Sphaerisporangium krabiense: one gene and its partner. The protein of the gene in region 2 binds, or shares a complex with, the protein of the main gene of each other region. Links are inferred from orthologs where the notes say so. Each region holds a gene or a part of one and is shown on either strand. Other genes may lie near its edges.

Region 1 (9,878 bases), 2.9 Mb from region 2 along the record:
GCTCGAAGATCGTCGGCCAGTTCGGCAGCGACCAGGGCGCCGCCGAGCAGTTCGGCCTGGTCTTCCAGAAGGGCAGCGCGCTGGTGCCGTGCGTCAACGCGGCGATCGGCGAGCTGCGCTCCACCGGCGAGCTGGCGAGCATCGAGACCCGGTGGCTCGGCTCCGCGGCCGGGGCCCCGGACCTGAAGTGAGCCACCCCGGCGAGTCGCCGGGCCCGCTCGCGGCGGACACCGCCGGCGTGCCCGGCGCCTGGGTGAAGAGCGAGCGCCAGCGGGAACGCGAGCGCCTGCGCCGGCGCCGCGAGGTACGGTCCGGCTCGGTCGCGTCGGTCTCCACGGTCGTCTTCGTCGTGCTCGTGATCTGGGTGGTCACCGCCTCGCCGGGCTGGCCACGGGTCAAGGAGACCTTCTTCGACGCCGAGCGGTTCGCCGACGCCTTCCCCGACGTGCTGTCCGGCTTCCTGCTCAACATCAAGATCTTCCTGATCGCCGAGCCGCTGATCCTCATCGTGGGCCTGCTGGTGGCCCTCGTCCGCACCGTGCGCTCGCCGCTGTTCTTCCCGCTGCGCGCCCTGGCCGTGCTCTACACCGACGTCTTCCGCGGCATACCGACGATCCTGATCATCTACCTGGTCGGGTTCGGCCTGCCCGCGCTCGAACTGCGGGGCATGCCGTCCGACCTCGCCGTTCTCGGCATCATCGCGCTGACGCTGTCGTACGGCGCCTACGTGGCCGAGGTGTTCCGGGCCGGCATCGACTCGGTGCACCCGAGCCAGCGCGCCGCCGCCCGGTCCCTGGGCCTGACCCACGCCCAGTCCATGCGGTTCGTGGTGCTGCCCCAGGCCGTGCGCAGGGTCGTGCCGCCCCTGCTCAACGACTTCGTCTCCCTGCAGAAGGACACCGCCCTGGTCGCGACGATCGGGCCGCTGGAGGCGCTGCGCCAGGCGCAGATCCACGCGGCCGACACCTTCAACTACACCCCCTACCTGGCCGCCGCGCTGCTGTTCATCGCGCTCACCGTCCCGATGGCCCGCTTCACCGACTACCTGGCGGCCAGGTCCCAGAGGCGGCGGGGCGCGTGAGCGGCACGGACGCGGGCGAGGTCCTGCGCGTCGCGGGGGTCTGGAAGCACTACCACCGGCACAGCGTGCTGCGCGGCGTGGACCTGTCGGTGGACTCCCACGAGGTGGTCTGCCTGATCGGCGCCTCCGGCTCCGGCAAGTCCACGCTGCTGCGGTGCGTCAACCTCCTGGAGACCGTGGACGACGGCACGATCCACCTCGACGGGGACGAGATCACCGACGTGCGGACGGATCCCGACCAGGTGCGCAAGCGCATCGGCATGGTCTTCCAGTCCTACAACCTCTTCCCGTCCATGACCGTGCTCGGCAACATCACGCTCGCGCCGAGGAAGGCGCACGGCGTGGCCAGGGCACAGGCGGAGGAGGAGGCCCGCGAGCTGCTGGCCCGGTTCGGCCTGGCCGACAAGGCCGGGGCCTACCCCGACCGGCTGTCGGGCGGCCAGCAGCAGCGCGTGGCCATCATCCGCGCCCTCGCCACCCGGCCGCGCCTGCTCCTGCTGGACGAGGTGACCTCCGCCCTCGACCCCGCCCTGGTGGGCGAGGTGCTCGACATCATCCGCGAGCTCAAGACGACGGGCATGACGATGGTGCTGGCCACGCACGAGATGGGGCTGGCGCGCGACATCGCCGACAAGGTGTGCTTCCTGGACGGGGGCGTCCTGCTGGAGCAGGGGCCGCCCGAGCGGTTCTTCAGCGAGCCCTGCGAGCCCCGCACCCGCGAGTTCCTCAGGCGCGTGCTGGAGGCCAGGCGCCTCTGAACGCGGCCGGACTCCGGTGACGCTCGGCCTAGGCTCCCGTGACGAGCCAGGCGCGGCCGTACGCGCGCGCTCCCAGGGTGAGCAGCCGGGCCGCCATCCACACCCCGAGCGCCAGCCACAGCGCCACCAGGCCGCCTCCGGTGTGGACGACGGCGTACGCGGCGGGCAGGTAGGCCGCCGTGGTGAGCGCGGACGCCCAGGCGAGGAAGCGCCGGTCGCCCGCCCCGATCAGCACCCCGTCCAGGACGAACACCACGCCCGCGACCGGCTGGAGCGCCGCCACCACCCACAGCACCGACACCAGCGCGGCGGCCACGGCCGGATCGGCGTCGAACAACCCGGGGAGTACCGGGCGGGCCAGCGTGATCACCACGCCCAGGACGACGCCGTAGCCCACGCCCCAGATCACCATGGTGCGGGTGGCCGACCGGGTCAGGTGGACGTCCCCGGCGCCGAGCGCCCGCCCGGTGATCGCCTGGCCGGCGATCGCGATCGCGTCGAGCGCGAAGGCCGTCAGCGTCCAGATCTGCGTGGCGATCGCGTGCGCGGCCAGCGGCGCGTCCCCCATGCGGGTGGCGACCACCGTGGCGACGATCAGCACGACCCGCATGCACACCGTGCGGATCAGCAGCGCGATCCCGGCCGTCCCCGAGTCGCGGATCCCCGCGGGGTCGGGCCGCATCGGCACGTGGTGCTCCCGTGCCGCCCTGACCACCACCAGGACGTAGACGACGGCCCCGAGCGCCTGGGCCAGCACGGTGCCCCAGGCCGACCCGGCGATGCCCCAGTGCAGGACGAGCACGAACACGGCGTTGAGCAGGGCGTTGAGCGCGAAGGAGCCGACGGAGACGGCCAGCGGCGTGACCGTGTCCTGGAGCCCCCGCAGGACGCCCGTCCCGGCCAGGATGACGAGCATGGCGGGCGTGCCGAGCAGGCTGACGCGCAGGTACGTCACGGCCTGGGCGGAGACCTCGGGGGAGGCGCCGAACAGCTCGACGATCCAGGGGGCGAGCGGCCAGCCCGCCGCGATCAGCACGACGCCGATGCCGGCGGCCAGCCACAGTCCGTCGACGCCGCGCTTGACGGCCCGCGGCAGGTCGCCCGCGCCCACCTGCCGTGCCACGGCGGCGGTCGTGCCGTACGCGAGGAAGACGCAGACGCTGACCAGCGAGGTGAGCGCGGCGCCGGCGACGCCGAGCGCGCCGAGGGCGCCGGTGCCGAGGCGGCCGACGATGGCGTAGTCGGCGAGAATGAACAGCGGCTCGGCCACCAGGGCGCCGAAGGCGGGGACGGCCAGCCGGAGGATCTCCCGGCCGCCGACGCGAGGGGTAAGAGCCACTCGCCTATTTTGCCCCTTACGTCCCCGTCGCTTGTGTCCGGGGTCACCGTTCCCCGCGTGTCACACCGAGCTTTCTTTCTTCCACAGCTCGTGGACAGTGTTTTCCCTGCTCATGCGGGGGTGTGTGCAGAGGGGTGCTGGTTATCCACAGAGTTGTCCCCAGCGTGCCCACATGTCGTGCCCGGAAGTCCACACGTTATCCACAGCTCATCCACACCGTTGTCTACAGCATGCGTTGCCGGTTCTCGCGGAACCGGCGAAACTGTCACCCCGGCTACTTCGGGGGGCCGGGAACACGCGAGGAGGGCGCCAGGTGAGCAGTGAGATCGCACCTGCCTTCGACACCCCCTTCGAACGCACACCTCCGAGCAACATCGAGGCCGAGCAGTCCGTGCTGGGCGGCATGCTCCTGTCCAAGGACGCCATCGCCGACGTCGTCGAGGTCCTGCGCGCCGACGACTTCTACCGGCCCGCCCACCAGATCATCTACGACGCCGTCCTCGACCTCTACGGGCGCGGCGAGCCCGCCGACTCCGTCACGATCTTCAACGAGCTGACCCGGCGCGGCGAGCTCGGCCGCGTCGGCGGCGGCGCCTACGTCCACACCCTCACCAACGTCGTCCCCACCGCCGCCAACGCCGGCTACTACGCCAAGATCGTCCGAGAGCAGGCGGTGCTGCGCCGGCTCATCGAGGCCGGCACCCGCATCGTCTCCTACGGCTACGGCGGCCACAACGAGGACGTCGACGACCTGGTCGACCGCGCCCAGGCCGAGATCTACGCGGTCACCGACCGCCGCACCAGCGAGGACTACCGCCCCCTCTCCGAGATCATGCCAGGAGCCCTTGACGAGATCGAGGCCATCGGCAGCCGCAGCGGCCAGATGACCGGCGTCCCCACCGGCTTCCAGGACCTCGACGCCCTCATGAACGGCCTCCACCCCGGCCAGATGATCGTCGTGGCGGCACGCCCGGCGATCGGTAAAAGTACCCTGGGTCTGGATTTCGCGAGGTCTGCTGCGATTCGTCACCATATGACCACCGTGGTGTTCTCGCTGGAAATGTCGCGGAACGAGATCACGATGCGCCTGTTGTCGGCGGAGGCTCGGGTGAGTCTGCAGACCATGCGGTCGGGGACGATGAACGATGACGACTGGACGCGGCTCGCGCGGCGGATGAGCGAGGTGGCCGAGGCGCCGTTGTTCATCGACGACTCGCCGAACATGTCGATGATGGAGATCCGTGCCAAGTGCCGGCGGCTGAAGCAGCGGCATGACCTGCGGTTCGTCATCGTCGACTATCTCCAGCTCATGAGCTCGCCGAAGCGGACCGAGAGCCGTCAGCAGGAGGTGTCGGAGATCTCGCGTGCGCTGAAGCTGCTCGCCAAGGAGCTGGAGGTGCCCGTGATCGCCATCTCCCAGCTCAACCGTGGTCCGGAACAGCGCACCGACAAGCGCCCCCAGGTGTCCGACCTGCGCGAGTCCGGAAGCATCGAGCAGGACGCCGACGTGGTGATCCTCCTGCACCGTGAGGACGCCTACGAGCGGGAGTCGCCGCGGGCGGGCGAGGCCGACCTGATCGTGGCCAAGCACCGTAACGGGCCGACCGCCACGGTGACCGTCGCCTTCCAGGGACACTACAGCCGCTTCGTGGACATGGCCCCGCACTGATCCGCGGGCTGACCCGACGATGTCGTGGCGGGCGTGGGGCAGGTCCCCCGGACCTCAAGTAACCTTGAGGTCAAGCGAGGGGAAGCGGAGCGTGTCTGACATGTCGGATTCGGCGGCGCCGCGGGGGCCGGAGCTCAGCGTGGGCGAGCTCGCCGCGCGGAGCGGGGTCAATGTCTCCGCGTTGCACTTCTACGAGAAGCAGGGGCTGATCAGCAGCCGTCGTACGACCGGGAACCAGCGGCGGTACCGGCGTGACATGCTGCGCCGGGTGGCGCTGATCCGCATGGCGCAGCGCGTCGGCATCCCCCTCGCGGACATCGCCGAGGTGCTCTCCCTGTTCCCGCCGGACCACATCCCCACCCGCGCGGACTGGCAGCGGATGTCGGAGCACTGGCGCGAGGAGCTGGACGAGCGCATGCGCCGGCTCCAGCAGCTCCGCGACGACTTCACCGACTGCATCGGCTGCGGGTGCCTGTCGATCGACCGGTGCCCGGTGATCAACCCCGGCGACGAGCTCGGACGGCAGGGCCCGGGGCCGCGCAGGCTGCTGAAGGGCTCTCAGAGCACGACGCGCGCGTGCGTCGTCAGCCGGCCGTCGCCGGACAGCATGTGCAGCGCGAACCCCGGCGGCATGTCGAACGACAGCGGCGGCATGGCCGCCGACTCCTGCGGCAGCAACGCCTGCGAGGCGACGCCCGGCGCGACGTAGACCGGGCGCCCGGCGAACGTCGTCGCGGCCGCGGTGTGCGCGTGCCCGACCAGGACGCCCGCCACCCGCGGGTGGGCCCGGACCAGTTCCTCCAGACGCTCGGGCTCCAGCAGGCCGATCTCGTCGACGTACGGGATGGCGACGGGCACGGGCTGGTGGTGCATGCCGATCAGCACCGGACCGGGGGCCGCGCCGAGCACCCCGGCCAGCCAGCGCAGCGTCCCGTCCTCCAGACGGCCCTCGTTCCGGCCGGGGACGCTGGAGTCGCACAGCGCGACGGTGACGTCGCCCACCTGGAGGACCTGGTCGACGGGCTCGGCGCCGCCGGAGGCCTCGCCGAGGAACACCTTGCGGAACTCGGCCCTGCTGTCGTGGTTCCCCGGGCAGACGATCGAGGGGTAGGGGAAGCGCAGCAGCTCGCGGGCGATCTCGTACTCGTCCGCGGCGCCGTGGTCGGCGATGTCGCCGGTGACGAGCACGGCGTCGATCGGGCCCGCGAGCCGGGAGACGTGGCGGACGACCCGTTCGGTCCGTTCCACGCTCCGGGGCGAGCCGTCTATGTGGACGTCGCTGACGTGGGCGAGCGTGATCATAGGGTCGAGGATGTCACAGCGCCGCCGGGGACGTCCGCGCGGCCGACCTGAGGACTTCGGCGGTCCGCCGGTCGGCGGGGAAGAACGACTCGATGGCCAGTTCCGCCAAGGTGATGTCGAGCGGCGTGCCGAAGGTGGCGATCGTGCTGAAGAACGCCAGCTCGCCGGCGTCGTGGCGCAGGCGCAGCGGCACCACCAGCTCGCCCGCCCCGGCGAGCTCGGCCTCCTCCGGCTCCGGCTGGTCGCAGGGGTAGGCCCGGATCTCGGCGTACAGGGCCTCCAGCTCGGGGTCGGCGCTGAAGGCGATCTGGCGGCGCAGCCGCCCGAGCAGGTGGGAGCGCCATTCGCCGAGGTTGACGATGTGCGGGGCGAGGCCCTTCGGGTGCATGCTGGCCCGCAGCACGTTCGCGGGCGCGGCCAGCAGCTCCGGGTCCACGAGCGAGGTGAGCAGCCCGAGGCTCACGTTGCCCTCGACGAGGTTCCAGCGGCCGTCCACCACGACCGCCGGGTACGGCTCGTGTCCGGCGAGGATCTGCCGGAGCGCCGTGCGCACGGCGGTCATCCGCGGCGCGTCCAGCGTGGTCTCGGAGAACTCCGGCGCGAACCCGGCGGCGAGCAGCAGGCGGTTGCGCTCGCGCAGCGGCAGGTCCAGCTCCTCCGCGAGGTGCAGGACCATGTCGCGGCTCGGCTTGGACCTTCCGGTCTCCAAGAAGCTGAGGTGCCGGGTGGAGATGTCGGCCTGGATCGACAGGTCGAGCTGGCTGAGCCGGCGGTGCTCGCGCCACTGGCGCAGGAGCTCGCCTACGGGCCGCCGGGAGAGCGCCGTGGTCGTCATGACGTGAGGTTATGCGGGACGGCGGCCGGTGCGCGATTACGCGGCAGGTAACCGGCGGCGTTCCCTCGGCGGAGCCGTCCGCCCGGGGCTCACGCCGTGCGGAGCCGCGTGGTCCCGGGGCAGGCGGTCCGCACGGGTTCGGGGTCAGGCGGTGGAGCCGCCGTCGAGGACCAGGTCGGTGCCGACGGCGAAGCCGGCGCCGTCGGACGCGAGCCAGAGGACGCCGGAGGTGATCTCGTCCAGCTTCCCGACCCGGCCGATGGGGAGCTCGCGCCTGACGCGCTCGGCGCGGTCGTCCTCGGTCTCGCCGGGGCGCATGGACATCGGCGTGTCGTGCGGGCCGGGGCTCACCGTGTTGACGCGGATCCCGTGCCGGGCGTACTCCTTGGCCGCCGTGCGGGTGAGGGCGGTGACGGCGGCCTTGGACGCGGCGTACGCGCCGAGGCCGGGGATCCGGATGTGCGCTCCGAGCTGGGACGACACGTTGATGATCACACCGGATCCCGTGCGGAGCATGGCGGCGATCTCGTGCTTCATGGACAGCATGACGCCGGTGACGTTGGTGTCGAGCGTCCGCGCCCAGTCGTCCTCGTCGATGTCGGCGACCTCGGCCTTGAACAGCACGCCCGCGTTGTTGACGGCGATGTCCAGCCTGCCGTACCGGCGGACGATCTCGTCGACGAGCTCGCGGACCTCCTGCGAGCGGGTCACGTCGGCGGGGATGGCGGCGCCGTGGCCGCCGTCGGCCTCGATGAGCTTGACGGTGTGGTCCAGTGGGCCGCGGCGGCGGCCGGTGACGACGACCTGGGCGCCTTCCCTGGCGAACCCGAGCGCGACCGCGCGGCCGATGCCCGATCCGGCGCCGGTGATCAGCACCACTTTGTCCTTGAATCTCATGTCCTGCCCCTTCTGTACATTGACCGTTCGTTCCAGAATTCGACCATGCGTCGGCAGTGCGCCCTGAGAAGGATCAGTCCAGCAGCGACAGCGCCTGCGCGGCCGCGTCGCGCAGGCGCGCGGGGTCGGGCGAGGCCTTGCCCACGAGCCGCAGGCCCTGCATGAACACCAGCAGGAACCGCGCCAGCGCCACCGGATCCCTGCCCTCCGGCAGCTCGCCGAGCGCGCGGGCGCGGATGAGCGCGGAGGTCAGCGCGGTCTCGATCGCCGTCCAGTTGCCCTCGACGAACCGCGAGACCTCGGCGTCGCCGGGCAGCATCTCGGCCGCCGCGTTGACCACCAGGCAGCCGAGCCCCGCCCGCGCGCCGCACGACTGCTCGGCGTACAGCTCGACCAGCGCGCGGACGGCGGGCAGCGGAGAGCCGGGCTGGGAGACCAGCTCGATCGGGGAGGGGGCGCGCGTCTGGATGTAGCGACGCAGGGCCTTCATGTAGAGCTCGTGCTTGCCGCCGAAGGTCGCGTACAGGCTGGCCCGGCCGATGCCGAGCCGTGCCACCAGGTCCGCCATGGACGTCGCCTCGTAGCCCCGCTCCCAGAACAGCTCGAGGGCCGCCTGGAGCGCGGTGTCCGGATCGAACTCCTTCGTGCGCGCCATGCCGCCGACATTATCAGAACGATCGTTTCAGAAAGAGGCCCGGGTACGGCCGGCCCCGTCCGCCGTACCCGGACCGGTCTGTCACTCCCAGCGGAACGCGCGGACGCCGAGCGCGGTGGCGCCCACCGCCCACACCGCGAGGACGACGAGGTGGAGCGCCTCGGGCGTGGCGCCCGCCCAGGCGTCCCGCATGGCCTGCCCGAAGGCGCCCGTCGGGGTGAAGTCGCCGATCTTCCGCAGGATGTCCGGCATCAGCTCGCGCGGCACCCACATGCCGGCCAGGAACAGCAGCGGGAACGTCACCACCGACCCGATGCCGCCGGCGGCGCGGCTGCTCGGCACGACCGCGGCCAGGCACAGGCCGAGCCCGAACAGCCCGCACACGCCCAGCAGGAACGTCAGCGCGAACAGGGGGAACCGGCCGGGCACGTGCGTGCCGAACGCCAGAGCGCCCGCCACGATCATCAGGATCACGGCGACGACCGACGTCGCCAGGTTCAGCAGGAGCTGGGTCAGCAGCAGCGACCGGGGCGCGACGGGCGTCACGGACATCCGGCGCAGCACGCCGCGCTCCCGGTACACCGCGAGCGCCGCCGGGATGGCGGAGAACGCGGAGATCATGACGGACAGCACGATCATCATCACCGGCAGGTGGGTGTCCACGACACGCTCACCGCCGAGGCTCGGGTCCGGGTCGCGGAACCCCGGGATCGCGTTGCCGAGGATCAGCAGCAGGCCCAGAGGCAGCGCGAGCGTGAAGAACGTCGTGAGCGGTTCCCGCAGGTAGAGCTTGGTCTCGGTCCATAGGAGCGTGCGCAGGGCGCCATGTGGCGCCGAGGAGGTGGTGGCCGGCATGAGAGGTCTCCTAGGAGTGGTCGGTGGCCGCGCGGCCGGTGATGGCGAGGAACGCGTCGTCGAGCGTCGCCCGCTCCACGTGCAGCCCCAAGGGGACGATGCGCCGCTCCGCCAGCGCGGTCGTGACGGCCAGCAGCACGCCTTCGCCGCCGGTGACCGTGACGTTCTCGCCGTCGCGGACGACCCGCGAGACCTCGCCGGCCGACCGCAGCGCCTCGTCGGCGTCCGGCGGGCAGCGGAAGGTGACGCGCTGCGCGCCGTCCAGCCGCCCGATCAGCCCCGCCGGCGTGTCGAGGGCGGCGACGCGGCCCCCGTCGATCACGGCGAGCCGGTCGCAGAGCCGCTCGGCCTCCTCCATGAAGTGGGTGACCAGGACGATCGTGACCCCGCGCGCCCTGACCTGCTCGATCAGCTCCCACGTCTCCCGGCGCGCGTGCGGGTCGAGGCCGGTGGTCAGCTCGTCCAGGATCGCGACGCGCGGCGCCCC
Region 2 (9,765 bases):
GGGCGGCCTTCCCGAAGGGCTCGACGAGGAGGTCGAGGCCCACCTGGAGGCGCTGGAAGGGCGCATGGGCAAGCGGCTCGGCGCCGCGGCGGACCCGTTGCTGGTCAGCGTGCGCTCCGGGGCCAAGTTCTCCATGCCCGGCATGATGGAGACCGTCCTCAACATCGGCCTCAACGACGAGTCCGTCCAGGGCCTGGCCAAGCAGGCCGGCGACGACCGCTTCGCCTGGGACTCCTACCGCCGCCTCATCCAGATGTTCGGCAAGACCGTCCTCGGCCTGGAGGGCGACCTGTTCGAGACGGCGATCGACGACCTCAAGCGCGGCAAGGGCGTGGTCAGCGACCTCGACCTGGACGCGGCGGACTTCCAGCGCCTCGTGGACACCTACAAGGGCATCGTCAGGGAGCACACCGGCGGCGACTTCCCCTCCGACCCGCGCGAGCAGATGCGCCAGGCCGTCCGCGCCGTCTTCGACTCCTGGAACGCGCCCCGCGCGATCATCTACCGCCGCCAGGAGCGCATCCCCGAGGAGCTCGGCACGGCGGTCAACATCGTGGCGATGGTCTACGGCAACCTCGGCATGGAGTCGGGCACCGGCGTCGCCTTCACCCGCGACCCCGGCTCGGGCCAGCAGGGCGTCTACGGCGACTACCTGCAGAACGCCCAGGGCGAGGACGTGGTCGCGGGCATCCGCAACACCGTGCCGCTCCAGCGGCTGGAGGAGATCGACCCCGCGTCCTACCAGCGGCTCCTTGAGATCATGAAGACGCTGGAGGACCACTACCGCGACCTGTGCGACATCGAGTTCACGATCGAGCGCGGCAAGCTGTGGATGCTGCAGACCCGGGTGGGCAAGCGCACCGCGGCGGCGGCGTTCCGCATCGCGACCCAGCTCGTCGACCAGGGCCTCATCGACATGGACGAGGCCGTCAGGCGGGTCAGCGGCGCCCAGCTCGCCCAGCTCATGTTCCCCCGGTTCGACGGGGGCGCCGAGAAGAAGACCATCACCAAGGGCATGAACGCCTCCCCGGGCGCGGCGGTCGGCAAGGCCGTCTTCTCCTCCGAGCGCGCCGCGGAGCTGGCGGGCAAGGGCGAGGACGTCATCCTGGTCCGCCGCGAGACCACCCCCGACGACCTGGCCGGCATGATCGCCGCCAGGGGCGTGCTGACCAGCAGGGGCGGCAAGACCTCCCACGCCGCCGTGGTCGCGCGCGGCATGGGCAAGACCTGCGTGTGCGGCGCGGAGGAACTGGACGTCGACGCCAGGGCCGGGCGCTTCACCGCCCCCGGCGGGCTGACCGTCCAGGAGGGCGACGTCATCTCGATCGACGGTAGCACCGGCGAGGTGTTCCTCGGCGAGGTGCCGGTCGTGGACTCCCCGGTCGTGGAGTACTTCGAGGGCGTGGGCGGGACGGCCGACGAGCTCGTCCAGGCCGTGGACCGCGTCATGCGCCACGCCGACGAGCGCCGCCGCATGGCCGTGCGCGCCAACGCCGACAACCCCGAGGACGCCGCGCGCGCCCGCAGGTTCGGCGCCGAGGGCATCGGCCTGTGCCGCACCGAGCACATGTTCCTCGGCGACCGCCGCCGCCTCGTCGAGGACCTGATCCTCGCCGAGTCGGACGAGGACCGCCGGGCGGCGCTCGGCGCGCTGGAGCCGCTGCAGAAGTCCGACTTCGTGGGGATCCTGGCGGCGATGGACGGGCTGCCGGTGACGATCCGCCTCATCGACCCGCCGCTGCACGAGTTCCTGCCCGACATCACCGCGCTGTCGGTGAAGATCGCGGTGGCCGGGGACGAGGCCGAACCGCGGGACCGCAGGCTGCTCACGGCCGTCAAGCGCCTGCACGAGCAGAACCCGATGCTCGGCCTGCGCGGCGTGCGCCTCGGCCTGGTGATCCCGGGCCTGTTCACGATGCAGGTGCGGGCCATCGCCGAGGCGGCGGCCGAGCGGCGCGCGGCCGGGGGAGACCCGCACGCGGAGATCATGATCCCGCTGGTGAGCGCCGTCCAGGAGCTGGAGGGCGTACGCGACGAGGCCGAGAAGATCCTCGCGGAGACCGGCGTCGAGGCGCTGATCGGCACGATGATCGAGGTGCCGCGCGCGGCCCTGACCGCCGGGCAGATCGCCGAGGCGGCGCGCTTCTTCTCGTTCGGCACCAACGACCTCACCCAGATGACGTGGGGCTTCTCGCGCGACGACGTCGAGGCGGCGTTCTTCTCGCGCTACCTGGACCTCGGCATCTTCGGGGTGTCGCCGTTCGAGACGATCGACAGGAGCGGCGTCGGCCGCCTCATGCGGATCGCCGTCGAGGAGGGCCGGGCCACCCGTCCCGACATCAAGCTCGGCATCTGCGGCGAGCACGGCGGCGACCCCGAGTCCGTCCACTTCTGCCACGAGATCGGCCTGGACTATGTGTCCTGCTCGCCGTTCCGGGTGCCGGTGGCCCGCCTGGAGGCCGGGCGGGCGGCGCTGTCGGGCGGGGAGTCCGAGACCCGCTGAGCGCGGGACTCCGGCCCGGGCCACCGCTGGGGGTGCTCGGGCCGGGGTGGGACCGCCGGTGGGCTGGGGTGGCCTACGGGGCGGATGATCTGCGAAAATACCGGAAATGCCGTGGATGCCGTGAGTTTCCCGCATGTTAGTAATTACCGACCCGTCGCGCGGGTAGCATCCCGCTACCGATGAGAGCCTACGACCACTCCGATCAGGCCAGATGGGTACCGGAACCCGCCGGCAACCCCGAGCGCAGCGCGTTCGAACGCGACCGGGCCCGCGTGCTGCACAGCGCGGCGCTGCGGAGGCTGGCGGCCAAGACGCAGGTGGTCGGGCCGGGCGACGTCCCCGACCACGGCCGCCACATCCCGCGCACCCGCCTGACCCACTCCCTGGAGTGCGCGCAGATCGGCAGGGAGATGGGCAAGGCGCTCGGCTGCGACCCCGACCTGGTCGAGACGGCGTGCCTCGCGCACGACCTCGGCCATCCCCCCTTCGGGCACAACGGCGAGACCGCGCTGAACGAGCTGGCCGCCCGCTGCGGCGGCTTCGAGGGCAACGCCCAGAGCCTGCGCCTGCTCACCCGGCTGGAGGCCAAGGTCCTCACCGCCGACGGCCGCAGCGCCGGGCTGAACCTCACCCGGGCGACGCTCGACTCCGCGCTGAAGTACCCCTGGACCTCCGCGCACGGCGCCAAGTACGGCGTCTACCCCGACGACATGCCGGTCTTCGCCTGGGTCAGGCAGGGCGTGCCCGCCGGCAGCGTCAGCTTCGAGGCCCAGGTCATGGACTGGTCCGACGACGTCGCCTACTCCGTCCACGACCTGGAGGACGCGCTGCACTCCGGCCACGTCCTGCCCGCGACCCTGCGCGACCCCGGCGAGCGGCGTGAGGTGTGCGAGCGCACCCTCAAGTGGTACGCCGACGACAGCGGCATGACCGAGCTGGAGGAGACCTTCGCCCGGCTCATCGAGGAGCCGCTGTGGCCGTGGCGCTTCGAGGGCAGCATGAGCGACCTGGTCGCGCTGAAGTCGTTCACCAGCGCGCTGATCGGCCGGTTCTGCCTGTCCGCGCAGGCGGCGACCCGCGCGGCGTACGGCGCGGGCGCGCTCACCCGGCACGGGGCCGAGCTGGTCGTGCCAAGGACGACGCGGCTGGAGTGCGCGCTGCTCAAGGGGCTGACGGCCCACTACGTGATGGCCAGGGACGAGCACAGCGCCAACCAGGCCCGCCAGCGCGAGCTGATCGCCGAGCTGGCCTCGATGATCATGCTGGGCGCCCCCGCCACCCTGGAGCCCGCGCTGCGCCCGGCGTTCGCCGAGGCCGGCGACGACGCCGCCCGGCTGCGCGTGGTCGTCGACCAGATCGCCTCGCTCACCGACGGCTCGGCGGTGAGCCTGCACCGCGGCCTCGGCGGACGCCGCTAGCCGCCTCTCCGCGCCCTGGGACGCCGGCCCTCAGCCGCGCGTCACGTCCGGTTCGCCGGTCTGCGTCGGCACGGGCTTCTTCGGCGGACGCTTCACCGGCTTGGAGGCGCACAGCGTGCGGCAGGGCGGCGTCGCGCCGACCGCGGCGCGCACGGCGGCCACCCGCGCTGCGGGCGAAAGGGTGGCGTTGCCGTTCAGCCAGGCGTCCAGGTAGGTCCACGGGTCCACCATGCCCCGGCGCACCCACCAGTACTTGGCGGAGGTGGACCACGACACCGCGAAGTACAGGTTGGTCCCCTCGTCCTTGGCGTTCCCGGAGTCGCCGACCCGGCCGAGAAGCTGCCCGGCGGCGACCCGCGCCCCCGGCCGCAGGCCCGGCGCGACGCTGTCGAGGTGCCCGCCGAGGTAGCGCACGCCGTCGTCGCCGACGATCGAGACGAAGCGGCCCTCGCGGTCGGCGCCCCTGTCGGTGGAGGCCGTCCAGCGGTTCCTGGCGTTGACCTCGTGCACGACGCCGCCGACCGGCGCGACGAACGCGCAGCCCTTCCCGGTCCAGATGGTGGCCTTCGGCAGCACGAGCCGGCCGCGGGTGTAGGTGGCCCGGCAGCCCTTCACGGGGAAGGCGTAGGTGAAGCGCGACAGCTTGGGCGGGGGCACCCGGACCGGCTCGTCGCCCGCGGGCGGGGTCACCCGGGCCTGCGGAGCGGGGGTGACGGTCGGGCCGAGCGTGGCGGCGTCGATCGGGCCGCGCCCGGCGCTCGGGGAGGCCTCGAAGGCCGCGGGCGCGCTCGGCACGTCCTGCGGGACGGACGTCGGCCGGGTGCTGATGCCGGCCACTCCGCCGGGCGCGGCGCAGGCGGTGGCGACGAGCATCGTCGCGGCAATGGCGGCGAGTCGCCCCGATCGCATGATCTCCACCCGTGTGACGTTACCGAAACCAGCTCCGAACCAAGCGTTCTCTTTCTAACCGACCTTCAACCCCGACACGACCCATTCGCGAAAAATCCCCCATCACGGACGCCGCGTGCCCAGCGTGCGGGCGCCGAGTCGTAGACTCACCGGCGTGGCAGGGCGGATCAGTGACGAGGACATCGCGCTCGTGCGGGAGCGGTCGGCGATCGCCGACGTCGTAGGGGAGCACATCCAGCTTCGCAACGCCGGCGGCGGCAACCTCAAGGGGCTGTGCCCCTTCCACGAGGAGAAGACGCCGTCGTTCAACGTGACCCCCTCCCGTGGCTACTGGTACTGCTTCGGCTGCGCCGAGGGCGGGGACGTCATCACCTTCGTCCGCAAGCTGGAGCATCTGTCCTTCACCGAGGCGATCGAGCGGCTGGCCCAGCGCGCCGGCCTCCAGCTCCGCTACGAGCAGGGCGGGTACGTCCCCGGGCGCGAGCACGGCGAGCGCAGCCGCCTCATCGAGGCCCACAAGGCCGCCGCCGAGTTCTACGCCGCCCAGCTCGCCGAGGCCGAGGCCGCCCCCGGCCGCCGGTTCCTGTCCGAGCGGGGTTTCGAGCGCGTGGACGCCGAGCACTTCGGCGTGGGCTACGCCCCGTCCGACTGGGACCGGCTGAGCCGCCACCTGATGGGGCGCGGCTTCACCGCCGCGGAGCTGATCAAGGGCGGCCTGGCCAGGGAGGGCCGCCGGGGCCCGGTGGACCGCTTCCGCGGCCGGCTCGTCTGGCCGATCCGCGACATCACCGGCGAGACGATCGGGTTCGGCGCCCGCAGGCTCCTGGACGGCGACGACGGGCCCAAGTACCTCAACACCCCCGAGAGCCCCATCTACAAGAAGAGCACGGTGCTCTACGGCATCGACCTGGCCAAGCGCGAGATCTCCAAGCGCTCCCAGGCCGTCGTCGTCGAGGGGTACACCGACGTGATGGCCTGCCACCTGGCCGGGGTGCCCACGGCGGTCGCCACGTGCGGCACGTCCTTCGGCGAGGAGCACATCAAGGTGCTGCGGCGGCTGCTGCTCGACCAGGCCGAGTTCCGCGGCGAGGTCGTGTTCACCTTCGACGGCGACTCCGCCGGCCAGAAGGCCGCCCTGCGCGCCTTCGCCGACGAGCAGAAGTTCGTCACCCAGACCTTCGTGGCCGTCCAGCCGGAGGGCCTCGACCCCTGCGACCTGCGCGTCAAGCACGGCGACGCCGCGGTCCGCGACCTGATCGCCGGCCGCGAGCCGCTGTTCGCGTTCGCCATCCGCAGCGTCATCTCCCGCTACGAGCTCGACACCAACGAGGGCCGCCTGTCCGCCCTGGACGCCGCCGCCCCGCTGGTCGCCGGCATCAAGGACCCCGCGCTGCGCGGCCGGTACGCCGTGGACCTGGACCGCTGGCTCGGCTTCATGGACGAGCGCATGGTGCTGCACCGCATCCAGGAGGTCGCCGGGGCCGGCGCGGGCGGGGGACGCCAGGGCGGCCGCGCCGCCGCCCCCGAGCGCGGCGGCAGGCGGGTCCCCGCGCCGCGCCCGCCGGCCGATCCCGCCGACCCCACGGTGCGCATCGAGTCCGAGGCGCTCAAGCTCGCCGTCCAGCGTCCCGCCCTCATGGGGCCGGAGTTCGACGCGCTCGGGACCGGCGCGTTCACGGTGCCCGAGCACGTGGCGCTGTACGAACTGATCATGACGGCGGGGGGGACGTCCTCGGGCGGCTCCGGCGGGCGCGACTGGGTGGACGCCCTGCTCGCCGTCACCGAGGACGACGCGCTGCGCGCGCTGGCGACCAGGTTCGCCGTCGAGCCGCTGCGCGCCGAGCTGGAGGGCGAGGAGCGCTACGGCGCGGCCGTGCTGGCCCGGCTGGCCGAGATCGCGGTGACCCGCGCGCTCGTTCAGGTGAAGGCCAGGATGGAGCGGCTGAACCCGATCGAGCAGCAGCAGGAGTACAACCGTCTGTTCGGGGAACTGGTGGCACTCGAACAACAACGGCGGGTGTTAAGAGAACGCGCCGTCGGCGCATAAGAATCTTTACTTTCCGCTGGTCACCGAGGCCAAACATTTGTTTGATATCGATTCGGTAATGAATTAAGCCTTACCATCGGTGACAAAAATAGGGCCTGCCGTTTTATGGCGGCCATACAGCAGACTATGCACCGTGGGTGCATCGGTGCTGCCAAGTGGACCGCCTTCGGTTGATCAGGTGGCGGATCTAGTCGCCAGAGGAAGAGAGCGCGGGAGCGTCACCGTCGACGACGTGGCCGCCGCGCTCGACCGCTCCGAGTTGCCACCCGACGCGCTGGAGCGCGTCGTGCGGATGCTCGCGGAAAAGGGCGTGGAGGTGCTCGAGCCGCAGGGCGACGACGACACCGCCCGCCCGGACGAGGAGGACGTCGGCAAGCGCGCGCCGACCAGCGACCTCGTCCGCATCTACCTCCGCGAGATCGGCAGAGTGCCCCTGCTCACCGCCGAGGAGGAGGTCGAGCTGGCGAAGGCCATCGAGGCCGGGCTGTTCGCCGAGGACAAGCTCTGCGAGTCCCGCCTGCCCACCCCGGAGTTCGAGGAGCTGGTCTGGGAGGGCGTGCGCGCCAAGCAGCGCCTCATCGAGGCCAACCTGCGGCTCGTGGTGTCGATCGCCAAGCGCTACGTCGGCCGCGGCATGCTCTTCCTGGACCTGATCCAGGAGGGCAACCTGGGCCTGATCCGCGCGGTCGAGAAGTTCGACTACACCAAGGGCTACAAGTTCTCCACCTACGCCACCTGGTGGATCCGCCAGGCCATCACCCGGGCGATCGCCGACCAGGCGCGGACGATCCGCATCCCCGTGCACATGGTGGAGACGATCAACAAGCTGGTGCGGGTGCAGCGCCAGCTCCACCAGGACCTCGGCCGGGAGCCCGCCCCCGAGGAGATCGCCCTGGAGATGGACCTCCCCGTGGACCGGGTGGTGGAGATCCAGCGCATCGCCCAGGAGCCGGTGTCGCTGCAGTCGCCCATCGGCGAGGAGGACTCCGACCTCGGTGACTTCATCGAGGACGCCGACGCCGTCGTGCCCATCGAGGCCGCCGCGTTCATCATGCTGCAGGACCAGCTCGACGACATCCTCGCCACCCTCTCCGACCGCGAGCAGCGCATCATCCAGTTACGCTTCGGCCTCTCCGACGGCCACCCGCGGACGCTGGAGGAGGTGGGCCGCGAGTTCGGCGTGACCCGCGAGCGTATCCGCCAGATCGAGTCGAAAACGCTCGCCAAGCTGCGTCACCCCACGCGCGCCCAGATGCTGCGCGACTATCTCGACTGAGATCGCGCGCCCGCCGGCGGCAGGCCCGGCGGGCGCGGCGATATCGCGCCATTCACGCGCCGCGGTGAAGGGCTCGGAAATGGACCCCGAACGGGGTCGCGCGGCACGGGTTTCGTTCATGGGCGATTCACGTTCGCCCCCATAGACGGTCGGAAAAGAGGAATCGGCGAGGGCGGGCGGGCGGCGTGAATCACCGGCCGCCGAAAAGGGCGGGCCGCCCGCCCGGCCACCGGCCTGGCCCGCGCGCCGTCCATGGTCACCAAGGCCATGGGCCGTGGACGGCGCGCGGGCCGCGACCGCCCGGTGGGCGACCGGCCGCCGTCGCCCGATAGCTTGCACGCATGAGACTTCCCTGGCGTTCCCACGCCCTTCCCGCTGAGGCCGGTGTCACGCTGGAGCCGGGGGAGCGGGCGCTGGTCCACGCCCGCACGCCGGACGGCGGCTACGTCGTGGTGACCGACCGCGCGCTGCGCCTGCCGGGCGAGGCCCCGCTGCCGTGGTACAGGATCGACCGGGCCCAGTGGGACGAGGAGGGGCTGCACGTCGTCGCGACCGACGGCGCCGAGTGGCGGCTCCCGCTGCCGGAGCCGGGGCGGCTGCCCGAGGCGGTGCGCGAGCGGGTCACCTCCACCATCCTGGTCAACCGGCACGTGCGGCTGATGGAGCGCGGGGGAGTGCGGCTGGTCGCGCGCCGGGTGCCCGGGCGGGACGACGCGCTGTGGGAGATGGTCTTCGATCCCGGGCTGGACGCCGCCGACCCCGGCCTGCGCGCCGCCGCCGACCAGGTGCTGGAGGGCCTGCGCCGCAACCTCGGCGTCTGAGGCCGGAGGTCACCGGGCGCCGAGGGCCCGTCCAGGGGGACGAGGCGCCGGAGACGCCAGGAAACGATCGAGGCCCGCGTCGCCGCGGGCCTCGATCGTGCGCGGGCGGTCAGGTGACCCGCTGGACCTCGGTGTCCGGCCACCCGGTGCCGGTGTCGGCCTCGCCGACGACCCGCCCGTTCTTGTGCAAGAAGGGCACCCGGTCGCCGAGGACGTCGCCGAGCTTGTGCCGGGTGACCTCGGCGGCCTTGGACGCCTGCGCGCCCGCGAGCCCCGCCGCCTGCTGGATCCTGGGACTGTCCACGACCCGTTGGCCGATCCGCCTGATCTGCTCGTAGCGCTCACGGCCGGCCCGGCTGCCGAGGACGTACCCGACGGCCAGGCCCACGACGAACGTCAATCGATATCGCATCTTTCACACCTCCGCGTGCGGCTGGCTTCCCGCTTGCCGGGTCCCCTACCCCGGCGGCGTGCGGTTATGGTCCCGAGTCGCGGTCACTTCCCCGGAGACGCCCGCCGGGGAGGCCCGGGCGGGTGATCGAGTGCGACACGCACCCCCGGGAATGCGCTAATCTAGTTCCGCGCCGCGAGGAAGGGCCGGAAAGATCCTCCGAGTGACGCGCGATCCCGTGTAGCTCAATCGGCAGAGCAGCCGGCTGTTAACCGGCAGGTTATAGGTTCGAGTCCTATCGCGGGAGCAACGCTCCGACAGCCCCAGGGTGATCACCCTGGGGCTGTCGGCGTTTCCGGGGCCCTCTTTGCCATATGGCGGGACAAATCACAGCCGATGG

What was found.
Region 1: the proteins of dnaG (region 2) and dnaB are in contact, whole or in part, in a crystal structure (PDB 2R6A), measured with the Geobacillus stearothermophilus proteins. The link is inferred for Sphaerisporangium krabiense from one-to-one orthologs. Residues at the interface, in WP_049624496.1 of Geobacillus stearothermophilus: Lys456, Leu457, Leu458, Pro459, Ala460, Asn463, Ala464, Leu467, Leu535, Leu536, Ile537, Ala538, Gln544, Glu545, Asp548, Tyr549, His552; in WP_033016901.1 of Geobacillus stearothermophilus: Ser13, Glu15, Ala16, Gln18, Glu91, Leu92, Asp94, Ala95, Val96, Pro97, Thr98, Ala99, Ala100, Asn101, Tyr104, Tyr105, Ile108.

The regions. Positions count from the first base shown.
Region 1 is NZ_JACHBR010000001.1:2,388,487-2,398,364, reverse strand. The notes cover bases 2,683-5,669. They hold dnaB (replicative DNA helicase), read left to right. Parts: upstream 2,683-3,491; coding sequence 3,492-4,847; downstream 4,848-5,669. Other genes in these bases: BJ981_RS10455 (metallophosphoesterase), read right to left, coding at 5,406-5,669; BJ981_RS10470 (MATE family efflux transporter), read right to left, coding at 2,683-3,178. Also shown: BJ981_RS10485 (ABC transporter substrate-binding protein), read left to right, coding at 1-191; BJ981_RS10480 (amino acid ABC transporter permease), read left to right, coding at 188-1,081; BJ981_RS10475 (amino acid ABC transporter ATP-binding protein), read left to right, coding at 1,078-1,839; more of BJ981_RS10470, read right to left, coding at 1,868-2,682; more of BJ981_RS10455, read right to left, coding at 5,670-6,149; BJ981_RS10450 (helix-turn-helix domain-containing protein), read right to left, coding at 6,163-6,984; BJ981_RS10445 (SDR family NAD(P)-dependent oxidoreductase), read right to left, coding at 7,129-7,881; BJ981_RS10440 (TetR/AcrR family transcriptional regulator), read right to left, coding at 7,955-8,536; BJ981_RS10435 (ABC transporter permease), read right to left, coding at 8,618-9,391; BJ981_RS10430 (ABC transporter ATP-binding protein), read right to left, coding at 9,402-9,878. UniProt on the Escherichia coli protein: The main replicative DNA helicase, it participates in initiation and elongation during chromosome replication. Travels ahead of the DNA replisome, separating dsDNA into templates for DNA synthesis.
Region 2 is NZ_JACHBR010000001.1:5,289,999-5,299,763, forward strand. What follows is about bases 4,557-7,430. They hold dnaG (DNA primase), read left to right. Parts: upstream 4,557-4,984; coding sequence 4,985-6,877; downstream 6,878-7,430. Other genes in these bases: BJ981_RS23245 (M23 family metallopeptidase), read right to left, coding at 4,557-4,830; rpoD (RNA polymerase sigma factor RpoD), read left to right, coding at 7,023-7,430. Outside these bases: ppdK (pyruvate, phosphate dikinase), read left to right, coding at 1-2,503; BJ981_RS23240 (deoxyguanosinetriphosphate triphosphohydrolase), read left to right, coding at 2,683-3,921; more of BJ981_RS23245, read right to left, coding at 3,952-4,556; more of rpoD, read left to right, coding at 7,431-8,153; BJ981_RS23260 (hypothetical protein), read left to right, coding at 8,495-8,974; BJ981_RS23265 (YtxH domain-containing protein), read right to left, coding at 9,084-9,386. UniProt on the Escherichia coli protein: RNA polymerase that catalyzes the synthesis of short RNA molecules used as primers for DNA polymerase during DNA replication.